One region of the Pseudomonas sp. MBLB4123 genome, then DNA from elsewhere that is predicted to be linked to it. Evidence: predicted binding sites of a transcription regulator. Region 1 holds the regulator's gene; the other holds the start of a gene.
The links. The regulator FliA, encoded in region 1, starts transcription of late flagellar genes. The targets are predictions, from matches to a motif close to CTAAAGTTTNNNNNNNNNNNGCCGNTAA.
Positions count from the first base shown of each region.

Region 2: motA (flagellar motor stator protein MotA) is a predicted target of FliA. The motif match lies at 1,656-1,683, and genes of this name have one in related genera.

Region 1 covers NZ_CP196711.1:1,769,250-1,776,343, forward strand. Annotated here, with positions in the region: gene ACSX1C_RS08170 (chemotaxis protein CheA) at 1-346, opposite strand, end outside; gene ACSX1C_RS08175 (protein phosphatase CheZ) at 358-1,146, opposite strand; gene ACSX1C_RS08180 (chemotaxis response regulator CheY) at 1,166-1,540, opposite strand; gene fliA (RNA polymerase sigma factor FliA) at 1,767-2,513, opposite strand; gene fleN (flagellar synthesis regulator FleN) at 2,510-3,340, opposite strand; gene flhF (flagellar biosynthesis protein FlhF) at 3,455-4,756, opposite strand; gene flhA (flagellar biosynthesis protein FlhA) at 4,772-6,901, opposite strand; gene flhB (flagellar biosynthesis protein FlhB) at 7,007-7,094, opposite strand, start outside.
Region 2 covers NZ_CP196711.1:2,809,688-2,816,781, reverse strand. Annotated here, with positions in the region: gene ACSX1C_RS13025 (rhodanese-like domain-containing protein) at 1-55, opposite strand, end outside; gene ACSX1C_RS13020 (HDOD domain-containing protein) at 100-1,620, opposite strand; gene motA (flagellar motor stator protein MotA) at 1,736-2,587, shown strand; gene motB (flagellar motor protein MotB) at 2,594-3,610, shown strand; gene rsgA (small ribosomal subunit biogenesis GTPase RsgA) at 3,660-4,691, opposite strand; gene ACSX1C_RS13000 (class I SAM-dependent methyltransferase) at 4,889-5,611, shown strand; gene orn (oligoribonuclease) at 5,669-6,211, shown strand; gene queG (tRNA epoxyqueuosine(34) reductase QueG) at 6,208-7,094, opposite strand, start outside.

The DNA of each region.
Region 1 (7,094 bases):
TGGCCGGGGTCGGCTCGACTCGTTCGCGCACCTGGCCGAACATGCCATTGACCGCATCCAGCGCTTCCAGCACCACGTCCATCAACTCGGCGTCGACCCGTCGCTCGCCCTTGCGCAGAACGTCGAAGACGTTCTCCGCGATGTGGCAGCACTCGACCAGTTCGTTCAACTGGAGAAAGCCGGCACCGCCCTTGACGGTATGAAAGCCGCGAAAGATCGCGTTGAGCAGGCTCATATCGTCCGGGCGGCTCTCTAGCTCGACCAACTGTTCGGACAGTTGCTCGAGGATCTCCCCGGCCTCTACCAGGAAGTCCTGGAGGATCTCTTCATCGGCGCCGAAGCTCATAAAACGTGCTCCTAAAAACCTAAGCTGGATAGCAGATCGTCGACGTCGTCCTGGCTTGCGGCGACATCTTCACGCTTATCGGCATTAATCTGCGGACCTTCACCACGGGAAGGCTCTTTTTGTTGTTTTTGCTCGGCGCGTAACTGTTCGTGGTCGTGCTCGATACCGGCGAAACGGTCCACCTGGCTGGCCATCAGCACCAGTTTGAGCAGATTGCTCTCCACCTCGGTGACCAGCTGGGTGACCCGCTTGATCACCTGGCCGGTCAGGTCCTGATAGTCCTGAGCCAGCAGGATGTCGTTGAGATGGGCGGACAACTTGGCGCCATCGCGTTCGCTGCGGGCGAGGAACAACTCGATGCGCTTGGCCAGCTCGCGGAAACCATCGGCGCCCATTTCCCGGCGCATGAAACGTCCCCACTCGGCGCTCAGGGTCTGTGCCTCGCTGCCGAGGTCGTTGACCAACGGCGCGCTCTGCTCGACCAGATCCATGGTCCGGTTCGCCGCCTTCTCGGTCATCGTCACCACATAATTCAGGCGCTCGGTGGCATCGGTGATTTGCGAGACTTCCTGGGCATGGGGCACGCGCGGATCGAGTTGGAAGTTGACGATGGCGTTGTGCAACTCGCGCGTCAGCTTGCCGACTTCGTGGTACAGGCCACGGTCGCGGGTTTTATTGAGTTCATTGATCAGCTGCACCGCTTCGCCAAAGTTGCCTTGATCCAGGCTGTCGACCAATTGGCGCGCGTTTAACTTCAGGCTCGACTCGAGGTCGGCCTGCGGGGAATCTTCGTGTTCCATAGCACCCTCGCGGCAGACATCAGCCGTTGACCCGCTCGAAAATCTTCTCGATCTTTTCTTTCAGCACCTGGGCCGTGAACGGCTTGACCACATAGCCATTCACCCCGGCTTGCGCGGCCTCGATGATCTGGTCGCGCTTGGCCTCGGCGGTGACCATCAGTACCGGCAGGTGCTTGAGCCGCTCGTCCGCCCGTACCGCGCGGAGCAGGTCGATCCCGGTCATGCCCGGCATGTTCCAGTCGGTCACCAGAAAATCGAAACTGCCGCTGTGCAACATCGGCAGGGCGGTGGTGCCGTCGTCGGCCTCCGCGGTATTGGTGAACCCCAGATCACGCAGGAGGTTCTTGATGATCCGGCGCATCGTTGAAAAGTCATCAACGATGAGGATTTTCATGTTCTTGTCCAAGTCGACCTCCGTACAGTCCTAAACGCAGCCAGCCTCTGGCTGCGCCCTTAATCGTGAAACCGGCCTGACAGGCCGTTGCAAAACCATTGCGATCAGCTGCGCCACGTTGCAATCAGGTAGGTGTTACTCGCTCACCTACAGGCCGTACAGGCCGTAATGCGCCTTATCTGACCCTCGTCCGCTACGTTTCCCAACGACCCGCTAATCTAGCTGTTCAGCGCGTGCGCCATTCGCTCAGCCGCGCACGCAGGCGTGCGGCGCACTGGCTGTGGATCTGGCTAACGCGCGACTCGCTGACCCCCAGCACCTCGCCGATCTCCTTGAGATTCAGCTCTTCGTCGTAATACAGCGCCAACACCAGTCGTTCGCGCTCCGGCAAGTTGGCGATGGCATCGGCCAGCGCCGCCTGGAAGCGCTCATCTTCCAGGCCACGAGAAGGTTCTTGGTGAGTGGCATTGGCGTCTTCGCACAGCCCCCCGTGCTCGCCGTCCTGCAACAGGTCGTCGAAGCTGAACAGGCGGCTGCCCAAAGTGTCGCCAAGAATGCCGTAGTAATCCTCGAGACTCAATTGGAGTTCGGCCGCAACCTCGTGATCTTTAGCGTCACGACCGGTTCTGGCCTCAATTACTCGGATCGCATCGCTGACCATGCGGCTGTTGCGGTGTACCGAACGCGGCGCCCAATCGCCCTTGCGCACCTCATCGAGCATCGAACCGCGAATGCGAATGCCGGCGAATGTCTCGAAGCTCGCGCCCTTGCTGGAGTCGTATTTCTTCGAGGCCTCGAGCAAACCGATCATGCCGGCCTGGATCAGATCGTCCACCTGCACGCTGGCCGGCAGGCGCGCCAGCAAGTGGTAGGCGATGCGCTTGACCAGGGGCGCATAGCGCTCGATCAACTGATACTGGGACTCTTGTCCTTGCGCCTTGCTGTACATACGAAGTCCGGAAGCTGCTGTCATACCGCCGAGTCCGCGGTCGGTTGCTGCACCAAGCGCTCGACGAAAAACTCCAGATGACCGCGCGGATTGGCCGGTAGCGGCCAGGCATCGACCTTCTGCGCGATCGCCTTGAACGCCAGGGCGCACCTGGAGCGTGGATAGGCGTCATAGACCGCGCGCTGCTTCTGCACGGCCTTGCGCACCGACTCGTCGTAGGGCACCGCGCCGACATACTGCAGGGCGACGTCGAGGAAACGATCGGTGACCTTGGTCAGTTTGGCAAAAAGATTGCGCCCCTCCTGTGGACTGTGCGCCATATTGGCCAGTACACGAAAGCGGCTCATGCCGTAGTCGCGATTGAGCAACTTGATCAGCGCGTAGGCGTCGGTGATCGAGGTCGGCTCGTCGCACACCACCACCAGCACCTCCTGGGCCGCGCGGACGAAGCTGACCACCGAGTCGCCGATGCCGGCGGCGGTGTCGATGATCAACACGTCGAGGTTGTCGCTGATGTCGCTGAAGGCCTGGATCAGGCCGGCATGCTGCAGGGGCGAGAGCTGCACCATGCTCTGCGTGCCCGAGGCGGCCGGAACGATGCGGATGCCGCCGGGGCCCTGCAGGATCACGTCGCGCAGGTCGCACTCGCCGCTGATCACATCGGCCAGGGTGCGCTTGGCGGTGAGGCCGAGCAGGACGTCGATGTTGGCCAGTCCCAGGTCGGCGTCCATCAACATGACCCGCCGGCCGACATCGGCCAGCGCCAGGGCCAGATTCACCGACACGTTGGTCTTGCCGACACCACCCTTGCCGCCGGTCACCGCGATCACCTGTACGGGATGCATACCCATGTTCTCTACACACCTTGTCTAACGTCGACGGGAGCCGCTTGGCTAAGCGTACCCCGCCAATCCGGCATGAGGTCAACCTGCGCCTCGTGCCACTGAGTCATCGCCGCGGCGCCGTCAACCGGCACGGCGCGTCGGCTGCTGATAGAGGCCGGCGAACAGCTCCGCCATCGCCTCCTCGCTTGGATCTTCCGCACTCTGCAGCCCGACGGCCCGGCTCACCAACTGATGGCTGCGCGGTACCTGCAGATCATCCGGGATACGCGGACCATCGGCCACATAGGCTACCGGCAGGCGCTGACCTATCGCCAGCCCCATGACCTCGCCCAGGCTGGCGGCCTCGTCCAGCTTGGTCAGGATGCAACCGGCCAGACCACAACGCTTGTAGCTATGGTAGGCGGCTTTGAGTACCTGGCTCTGGCTGGTGGCGGCCATGACCAGGTAGTTCCTGGACTTGATCCCGCGGCTGGCCAGGGCCTCCAGCTGCATGCGCAGCGCCGGGTCGTTGGCCGGCAGGCCGGCCGTGTCGATCAGCACCAGGCGCTTCTTCGCCAGAGGTGCCAGGGCCTGGGTCAGCGATTGGCCGGGATCGACCAGGGTGACCGGCACGCCGAGGATGCGGCCGAGGGTCTTGACCTGCTCCTGGGCGCCGATGCGGTAACTGTCCAGGCTGACCAGGGCGAGGCTCTGGGCGCCGTGCTTGAGCACATAACGCGCCGCCAGCTTGGCCAGGGTGGTGGTCTTGCCCATGCCGGCCGGGCCGACCAGGGCGATCACCCCGCCCTCCTCCAGCGGCTCTTGCTTGGGGGTCTGAATGGCGCGAGCCAGGTGGGCCAGGAGCATGCGCCAGGCCTGCCGGGGCTCGGCGACATTGGTCACCCGCTCGAGCAGCACCCGGGCCAGCTCGGCCGGCAGGCCCATGCGCTGCAGGCGGCGCCAGAGGCTGGCCTGCTGCGGACGGCGGCTCTGCATCTGGCCCCAGGCGATCGAGCCGAGCTGTACTTCGATCAGCTCGCGCAGGCCGTGCAGCTCGAAGCGCATGGCCTCGAGGGCACGCTGATCGCTGGCCGCAGGCAGCGCCGGTTGCGGCTTGCCGAGCACGGCGGCGAGGCTGTCGGCCGGCACCTCGGGGGCCGCGCCAAACAGTTGGCGGTCCTTGCCCTCGTCGGCCTGCGCCCGGGTGGTCAACTCGGCCTGGGCGGAGGCGATGCGCGACTGGGTCTTGCGCAGCTCGGCCTCCAGCGCCGGATTGGGCTGGCGCGCAGGCGCGGCGGGAATCTGGTAGTCCAGCGCGGCGGTCAACTCGACACCGCCGGCCACCCGGCGATTGCCGATGATCGAGGCATCCGCGCCCAGCTCATCGCGGACCAGCTTCATGGCTTGACGCATATCGGCGGCGAAAAAGCGTTTGACCTGCATGGCCTGTGACCTCGGTTAGTTCTGCCCCACCGTCGCGACGATGGTGACCTGCTTGTTGTCCGGGATTTCCTGGTAGGCCAGCACGTGCATGTTCGGCACTGCCAGCCGCGCGAACCGCGAGAGCATCGCCCGGACCGGACCGGCCACCAGCAGTATCACCGGCTTGCCGAGCATCTCCTGGCGCTGCGCCGCTTCCACCAGGGAACGCTGCAGCTTCTCGGCCATGCCCGGTTCCAGGAGGATGCCATCCTCGGAGCCTTGCCCGGCCTTCTGCAAACTATTGAGCAATATCTGTTCCAACCTGGGTTCCAGGGTGATCACAGGCAGCTCCGGCTCTAGTCCCACGATGCTTTGCACGATCGCGCGGGCCAAGGCCACGCGCACCGCCGCCACCATCGCGGCGGGATCTTGACTCTTGGCCGCGACGTTGGCCATGGCCTCGGCGATGGTGCGGATGTCGCGCACCGGCACCTGCTCCTGCAGCAACGCCTGCAGCACCTTGAGCAGGGTCGACAGCGACACCAGACCCGGCACCAGCTCCTCGGCCAGCTTCGGCGAGCTCTTGGCCAGCAACTGCAGCAGCTGCTGCACTTCCTCATGGCCGAGCAGCTCATGGGCATGCTTGTGCAGCACCTGGTTGAGGTGGGTGGCGACCACCGTACTGGCGTCCACCACGGTGTAGCCGAGCGATTGCGCCTGGTCGCGCTGACTGGCGTCGATCCACACCGCCTCCAGACCGAACGCCGGATCCTTGGCGGCCACGCCGTTGAGGGTGCCGAACACCTGCCCGGGGTTGATCGCCAGCTCGCGATCCGGATACACCTCGGCCTCGGCCACGCTGACCCCCATCAGGGTCAGGCGGTAAGCGTTGGGCAGCAGGTCGAGGTTGTCGCGGATATGCACCGAGGGCATGAGGAACCCCATCTCCTGGGACAGCTTCTTGCGTACCCCCTTGATCCGCGCAAGCAGCTGACCGCCCTGGTTGCGGTCGACCAACGGGATCAGCCGGTAGCCGACCTCCAGGCCGACCATGTCCACCGGCGTGACGTCGTCCCAGCCCAGCTCCTTGACCTCCTGGGCCTTCTGCGCCGGCAGCAACTCCTGCTGACGCTGCACCTCCTTGATTTCCTCCTCCTTGCCCTTGCGTTGCTTGTTGGCGATCCAGTACGCGGCGCCGGCGGCAATCAGGCCGAGGCTGATGAAGGAGAAGTGCGGCATGCCCGGCACCATCCCCATGGCGATCATGATCGCCGCGGCCACGGCCAGGGCCCGCGGCGAGGCGAACATCTGCCGGTTGACCTGGGCGCCCATGTCTTCGGAGCTGGACACCCGGGTGACCATCACCGCCGCGGCGGTGGACAGCAGCAGCGAGGGGATCTGCGCCACCAGGCCGTCGCCGATGGTCAACAGGGTGTAGACCTTGCCGGCGTCGGCGAAACCCAGGCCGTGCTGGAACATGCCGATGGCGATGCCGCCGATCAGGTTGATGAACAGGATCAGCAGGCCGGCGATGGCGTCGCCGCGGACGAACTTGCTGGCACCGTCCATGGAGCCGTAGAAGTCGGCCTCCTGGGACACCTCGGCGCGGCGCTTCTTGGCCTCGGCCTGGTCGATCAGGCCGGCGTTGAGGTCGGCGTCGATGGCCATCTGCTTGCCCGGCATGGCGTCCAGGGTGAAACGCGCGCTGACCTCGGAGATGCGCCCGGCGCCCTTGGTGACCACCACGAAGTTGATGATCATGAGGATGGCGAACACCACGATACCGACCACGTAGTTGCCGCCGATCACCACCTCGCCGAAGGCCTGGATCACCTGGCCGGCGGCGCCATGCCCCTCGTGGCCGTGCAGCAGCACCACCCGGGTCGAGGCGACGTTGAGCCCCAGGCGCAACAGGGTCGCCGCCAGCAGGATGGTCGGGAATACCGCGAAATCCAGGGGCCGCAGGGCATAGATGCCGACCAGCAGCACCACGATCGACAGGGCGATGCTGAAGGTGAACAGCACGTCGAGGAGGAACGCCGGCATCGGCAGCATGACCATGCCGAGCATGACCAGCAGCAGCAGCGGGATACCCAGGTTGCCCTGGCGCAACCCCGCCAGATTGCTGCGTACGTCTCCGATGATTTGCGCGCGATCTACAGCCACATCCCTACCCCAGCCAGCTCAATTTTTTGACGCGCAACGGCGTCTTAACTGGGGTGTGGCAAGAAGCATTCCAAGTTCGACCCAACCGGCGATGGCGTCCGGCACTCACTCGTCGCGACGCAGATCCGGCGGAATCGGCAGGTCCGGCAGCGGGCCCGGGCGCTTGCCCTTGCCGGCCTGGTACTGACGCAAC
Region 2 (7,094 bases), 1.0 Mb from region 1:
GGCTGGCCAGATCGGCCGGCTCGATAACCAGCGGCAACTCGGCGAAGGCGGACATGCTGGGCCTCTCAGTCAAAGGAAGGGCGGATTGTAGCGGAAAGCCTAGGGCGCGCGTCTGGCGAAGCTGGCCAGGGCCCGCTCGATGCATTGCGCGGTCTTGCCGAAGGCTTTCAGGTTGGTCTCGCTGAACGCGGCGCCGGCGCGGTCGGCCACCAGCAGCATGGCGACCCGGCCGTTGATGGCCAGCGAGCGGCTCAGCAGGTGTTCGCTGGGAAACAGCGCCTTGAGCGCGCCGGGCAGCAGGGCGGAGAACTGGGCCATGTTGCCCGGAGTCAGGCGCAGCTGGCCGGGCTCTGCGAGCAAGCGACGCAGCACCTGGCTGTGCTGGGGCTCGAGGATCAGGTCCGTGGGCGGCGGTTCCAGGCCGGCATGCTGCAGGGCGCGCAGGCGGCTGTGGCTGCGGTCGGCCAACAGCAGCAGCACCCGCTGCATGCCGCAGCTCTGCAGGGCCTGGCGGGCACAGGCAGCGAGCTGTTCGAGGTTGTTGAAGGCGCTGGGCTGGGCGAGCAGTTGGGCGCACAGGCGCCGCCACTCGTCGACTTCCGTGGCTCTCGTCGGGGTCGGGACCGGCGACGGGGCGGCCTGCAGGTGACGGGCATGGGGGGGCCACAGCAGGGCTTCGGCCGGGTGCCAGAGGCCGGCGCTGACGTGCTGGCGCGCGCTCTGGGCCGCATGCTGGTGAATCTGTTGCTGCACCTCGTCCAGTGGCAGCTGCAGGTAGAGGCCGGTCAGGCGTTGCCAGCGTAGGCTGTGGGGGCTGTTCCAGGCCTGATGGGCCGACAGCGCCAGGCCGTTGGCCAGCACGATGCAGTTGCCGGGCAGGGTCAGCCAGCGGCGCAATTGGGGTTCGGCATCCAGCCTCTGTTGCTGGTGCAGGGGGTGTTCGTTGTCGCGGGCGATATGCAGCGCCTTGACCAGCAGGCGGCGGTCCTGGGTCAGCAGGCGATAGCCCTGGACGATCCACTCGGGTAGTCGCCACTGCTCGACCAGGGCCAGGCAGAGTTGCAGCAGGGGCACGCCGAGCAGCTCCTGCTCGACGCGCTGGGCCGGTTCGCCCGCAATCAGCACGCGGCGCTCCCAGGCCTCGAACAGCTCGGGCTGGGCGTTCAGCAGGGACCAGACAGGGGCGAGGAACAGCAGGCTGCCCCAGTGGATCTCCTGCCAGAGTCGCGCCAGACGACCGGCGAACAGGCCGTTGGCCTGCTGGCTGGCATGTTGGCTGATCAATTGGATCTGCCGCAGCGCCAGCGGGATCTCGCCGGGGGCCAGGGTGGGCTGGCGCTGCAGCAGCTCCTCGGTGCGGCGCAGGCCGAGGCGGCTGAGGGCGCCCTCCAGGCTCTCCGTCGGCTCGCTGAGGCCGCCGCTCTTGCGGTTGGCCTCGCGCAGCACGCTCAGGGCCAGGGGCGGGCACCCCTGCATCAGGTCGGCGATGTCGCGCAGCGAGCGGCGGCTGTCGGCCAGGGCGCGGCAGATCCGCTGGTGGCTGTCGAGCGGTACCGCGATCGGGTGCTTATCCAGCTGTTTGAGCCAGGCGTCGAGACTGCGTGGAGGGGGCGTCGGCATAGGGGAGAGCCAAGCTGGCTTTTGACCTTAACAGGCTATAGTCTCGCGCATAACTTCCGATAAATAGAAGGGTTGATTTAAAACCCCCTTCTCCTGGCTTCTGCAAGTTTCCTTTATGGCAAAAATAATCGGCATTTTCGTGGTGATCGGCAGTGTGCTCGGCGGCTTCATCCTGTCCGGCGGCCAGTTCATGGCACTGGTGCACCCGTTCGAGGTGATGATCATCGGCGGTGCGGCCCTGGGCGGCTTTCTCCAGGCCAACCCCGGCAGCACCTTCATGCACGTGTTCAAGAAGTCCCTGAGCATGTTCAGCTCGCGCTTCACCCACACCTTCTATCTGGAGGTGTTGAAGCTGCTCTACGAGATTCTCAACAAGAGCCGCCGCGAGGGCATGATGGCCATCGAGGCCGACCTCGAAGACCCGACCGCCAGCCCGATCTTCAGCAAGTATCCGGCGATCCTCAAGGACGGGCGGATGACCGCCTACATCTGCGACTACCTGCGCATCATGTCCTCGGGCAACATGGCTCCCCACGAGCTGGAGGGCCTGTTCGACATGGAGCTGGCCAGCCTGAAGGAGGATCTGGAGCACCCCTCCCATGCCGTGGCGAAGGTCGCCGACGGCCTGCCGGCCATGGGGATCGTCGCGGCGGTGCTGGGCATCGTGATCACCATGTCGATTCTCGCCGAGGCCTCCAACGCGCAGATCGGCGAGAAGGTGGGCACGGCCCTGGTCGGGACCTTCCTCGGCATCCTCGCCTCCTACGGTTTCTTCGGCCCCCTGTCCACGGCCCTGGAGCACGACGCCAAGGAAGAGCTGAACGTGTTCGAGGCGATCAAGGCGGGGCTGGTCGCCTCTGCCTCCGGCATGCCGCCGTCGCTGGCGGTGGAGTTCGCCCGCAAGACCCTGTACCCGGCCCATCGGCCGAGCTTCTCCGAGCTGGAACAGGCCATGCGCGGAAGCTGACGAATCATGGAAAACAACCAGCCGATTATCGTCAAACGGGTCAAGAAGACCGCCGGCGGCCACCATGGCGGCGCTTGGAAGATCGCCTTCGCCGACTTCGCCACAGCGATGATGGCGTTCTTCCTGGTGATGTGGTTGATGTCCTCGGCCTCGCCGGAGCAGAAGAAGTTGATCTCGGGCTACTTCAAGGACCCCATCGGTTTCTCCGAAAGTGCCAGTCCCTATGTGATCGACCTCGGCGGTTCGCCCACGCCCTCGCCGGACCGCACCCTCAACCCGGAGACGCAGGAGCCGATCGACAACGAGCGCAACGACGAGGCGGAGCAGGGCGCGCCCGACGCCGAGGAGGCCGAGGCGCTGGCCGAGGAGCTGGAGCGCGAGCGCCTGGAGCTCCTGCTGCAGGAGTTGCAGAACAAGGTCGAGCAGGACCCGCAGCTGCAGCGCTTCAAGGACCAGATCCTGTTCGAGATCACCCAGGACGGCCTGCGCATCCAGATCGTCGACGCGGCGAACCGGCCGATGTTCGACCTGGGCAGCGCGCGTCTGCAGCCTTACTTCGAAGACATCCTGCTGGCCCTGGTCGACACCATCGGCGCGGTGCCGAACAAGGTCAGCATCAGCGGCCATACCGATGCCAAGCCCTTCGCCGGTCGGGGTGATTTCGGCAACTGGGAACTGTCGGCCGACCGTGCCAACGCGGCGCGGCGGGTGCTGGTGGCCGGCGGCTACGACGAGGAGCAGGTGGCCCGGGTCGTCGGCTATGCCTCCTCGGCCTTGTTCGATCGCAACGATCCGCTCAATCCGGTCAACCGGCGCATCGATATCACCGTGCTGACCAAGAAGGCCCAGCGCGCCATCGAGGGCGAGCAGCAGGGGCCGGGCGAGGGCGCCGGACAAGATGCGCCCGCGCCGGAGGGGCAGCCGGAGCCGGCAGCGGCCGAGCCGGTACCGGCGGCGGAGCTGCGTCAGCGCCTGAATATCTTCGAGGACGGCGTGCTGCAGTTCGATCAGCCGGGCGAGTGATGGCGCGGGTGCTTTCGATCAGGCCGCGAATGTTCGCGGCCTGATCGTTTCAGAAGCCCGCCTCGGGCAGGCTGGCGAGGATGTGCCGGTAGCTGGCCATGCGCTGCGGGTGGATGCGCCCCTCCTCTAGGGCCTTGAGCAGGGCGCAGCCGGGCTCGCGGTCATGCTTGCAGTCGCGGAAGCGGCAGTGTCCGAGCAGCGCGTGGAACTCGATGAAGCCGGCCTCGACGTCGTCGCGACTGACGTGCACCAGGCCGAACTCGCGGATGCCGGGGGAGTCGATCAGCTCGCCGCCGCCGGGAAAGTGGAACAGCCGCGCCGTGGTGGTGGTGTGGGTGCCCTTGCCGGTCAGCTCCGACAGCGCGCCGACGCGGGTATCGACGCCGGGCAGCAGGCTGTTGACCAGGGACGACTTGCCCACCCCGGACTGGCCGACGAACACGCTGACATGGCCGTCCAGCCGTTGTTTGAGTCTTTCCATGCCGTCGCCCTGATGGGCCGAGACCTCCAGCAGCGGGTAGCCGAGCTGGCGATAGACCGCGAGCAGGGCGTCGAGCGCCGGGCCGTTCTGCGCATCGATCAGGTCGGCCTTGTTCAGCAGCAGCAGCGGACGGATGCCGGCGTGCTCGGCGGCCACCAGGTAGCGGTCGATCAGGTTGGCGTGGGGTTCGGGCAGTGGCGCGAAGACGATGACGATCAGATCGACGTTGGCCGCCACCGGCTTGAGCTGGCCGCGCATGTCCGGGCGGCACAGCTCGCTGCTGCGCGGCAGTTGCGCGACGATCACGCCGATGCCCTGGTTGCCCGGGCGCCACACCACCCGGTCGCCGGTGACCAGGGTCGGCAGGTTGGCGCGCAGGTGGCAGCGGAACACCTGGCCGGCCAGCTCGCCTTCCTGGGCCTCGACCTCGACCTGGACACCGAAGTGGGCGATCACCAGGCCGGTCTGCTCCGGGCCGAGGTCGCCGCCCTCGAGGATCTGCACGGCCTGGGACTCGCGTTTGGCGGCGCGGGCGGCGCGCTCGCCCTGGATCTTGTCGATGCGCCAGCTTTGGCGGCGGTTGAGTCGGCGTTTGGCCATGAAGGGTCTCGAGGGTTGGGACGCGTTAAAAACGGCGCGAGTTTAGCACGCGCAATCGCAGCGCTCGCCTGCTGCGGCAGGCCGAGGCGGCAGGTACACTGCGCGGCGACCTGGGGCGGAGGGGGAACGGAGAGGTGGGCGAGGCGACTGCATGGCTGAGGCGCCGGCCGGCGCTGCTGGCGCTGTTGGCGCAGCTGATGGCGACCCTGCTGGTCGCCGCGTCCATCTATCTGGCGGCGCGCTGGGGCGACTGGCGGCCCAGTTGGCTGGGCGCCGGGCTGGTCCAGGGCCTGTTGGCCGCGAGTCTCGGTCGCTGGCTGGGCCTGGCGCGCTGGTGGTGGTGGCTGAACCTGCTGTTCGTCCCGGCGCTGCTGCTGGTCAGTGGCGCGGCGCTGCCGTCCTGGGTGTTCCTCGCCGGCTTCGTCCTGCTGCTGTTGCTCAACTGGAACAGCGCGGTCGAAGGGGTGCCGCTGTACCTGAGCGGCGCGCGCTGTCGCGAGCAGCTGGTGGCGCTGCTGGCCGAGCGCGGCGCCGACTTTCGCTTCGTCGATCTCGGCTGTGGCCCTGCGGGCACCTTGTTGTTCCTGGCCCGGCGCTTCCCCGAGGCGCAGTTTGTCGGCGTCGAGACCGCACCCCTGAGCTTCGCCATCGCCTGGCTGCGCGCCCTGGCGCAGGGCAACTGCCGGGTGCGCTACCGGAGCCTGTGGCGCACCGACCTGTCCGCCTTCGAGGTGGTCTACTGCTTCCTCTCCCCTGCACCCATGGCCGCCTTGTGGGACCAGGCCCGGGCGCAGATGCAGCCGGCTACCTGGCTGATCAGCAACAGCTTCGAGGTGCCCGGGGTGCCCGCCGATCGCGTCGTCGAGTTGCATGACTGGCGTCAGTCGCGCCTGCTGCTGTGGCGCATGGGCGGCGAGTGAGGCGCATCGCCCGGCGATTTATTCGCTAAACTGGCGGTCCCAGCCGAGGAGCGCAGCATGCAGAACCCACAGAACCTGATCTGGATCGACCTGGAAATGACCGGTCTGGACCCGGAGAAAGACGTCATCATCGAAATGGCGACCATCGTCACCGACAGCGAACTCAATGTGCTGGCCGAGGGACCGGTGATCGCGGTGCATCAGAGCGATGAAGCGCTCGCCGGCATGGACGAATGGAATACCCGTACCCATGGCGAGAGTGGCCTGACCCGGCGCGTGCGCGAGAGCAGGGTCGGCCCGGCCGAGGCGCAGGCGCAGACCATCGCCTTCCTCGAGCAGTGGGTGCCCAAGGGCAAGTCGCCGATCTGCGGCAACAGCATCGCCCAGGACCGGCGCTTTCTCTACCGCTACATGCCGGACCTGGAAGCCTATTTCCACTACCGCTATCTGGATGTCACCACCCTGAAGATCCTCGCCGACCGCTGGGCGCCGCAGCTCAAGGAAGGCTTCCAGAAGAAGGCCAGCCACCAGGCGCTGGACGACATCCGCGAGTCCATCGCCGAGCTCAAGTACTACCGTGAGCACTTCCTCAAGGTCTAAGCCTCGTCCACCGGAGCACCGCGCGTGGCATGTTGGGCCAGGGCCCATTCCACATGCTCGCGTACCAGTGCCGAGGGGTGCTCCCGGCGCGCGCGCAGCGCCTCGAGCACGGGGATGCTCGACGGCGCGTTGCCCAGGCCGACCGCCAGGTTGCGCAGCCAGCGCTCGTAACCGGCGCGGCGTAGCGGCGAGCCCTCGGTGCGGCTCAGGAATTCCTCCTCGCTCCAGCGGAACAGCTCGGCCAGCTCGGCGTTGTCCAGGCCGTGGCGCGGCTGGAAGTCGCCCTGCTCGGTGGGGCGGGCGAAGCGGTTCCAGGGGCAGACCATCTGGCAGTCGTCGCAGCCGAACACCCGGTTGCCGATCGGTGCGCGCAGCTCCTCGGGGATCGGTCCCTTCAGCTCGATGGTCAGGTAGGAAATGCAGCGCCGCGCATCCAGCTGGTAGGGCGCGACGAAGGCGCCGGTCGGGCAGATGTCCAGGCAGGCGCTGCAGCGTCCGCAGTGCTCGCTGGCGTGGGGGGCGTCGACCGGCAGCGGCAGGTCGACGAACAGCTCGCCGAGGAAGAAATAGCTGCCGGCCTTGCGGTTGAGCACCAGGGTGTTCTTGCCGATCCAGCCGAGCCCGGCCTGCTCGGCGATGGCCTTCTCCAGCACCGGGGCGCTGTCGACGAAGGCGCGGTAGCCGAACGGGCCGATGGCCTGCTGGATGCGTTCGGCCAGCTGCTGCAGGCGCTTGCGGATCAGCTTGTGGTAGTCGCGCCCCAGGGCGTAGCGCGACACATAGGCCTTCTCCGCCTGGCCCAGGCGCTCGGCCATGCGGGTGTCGCCGGGCAGGTAGTCCATGCGCAACGACACCACCCGCAGGGTGCCCGGCACCAGCTGCT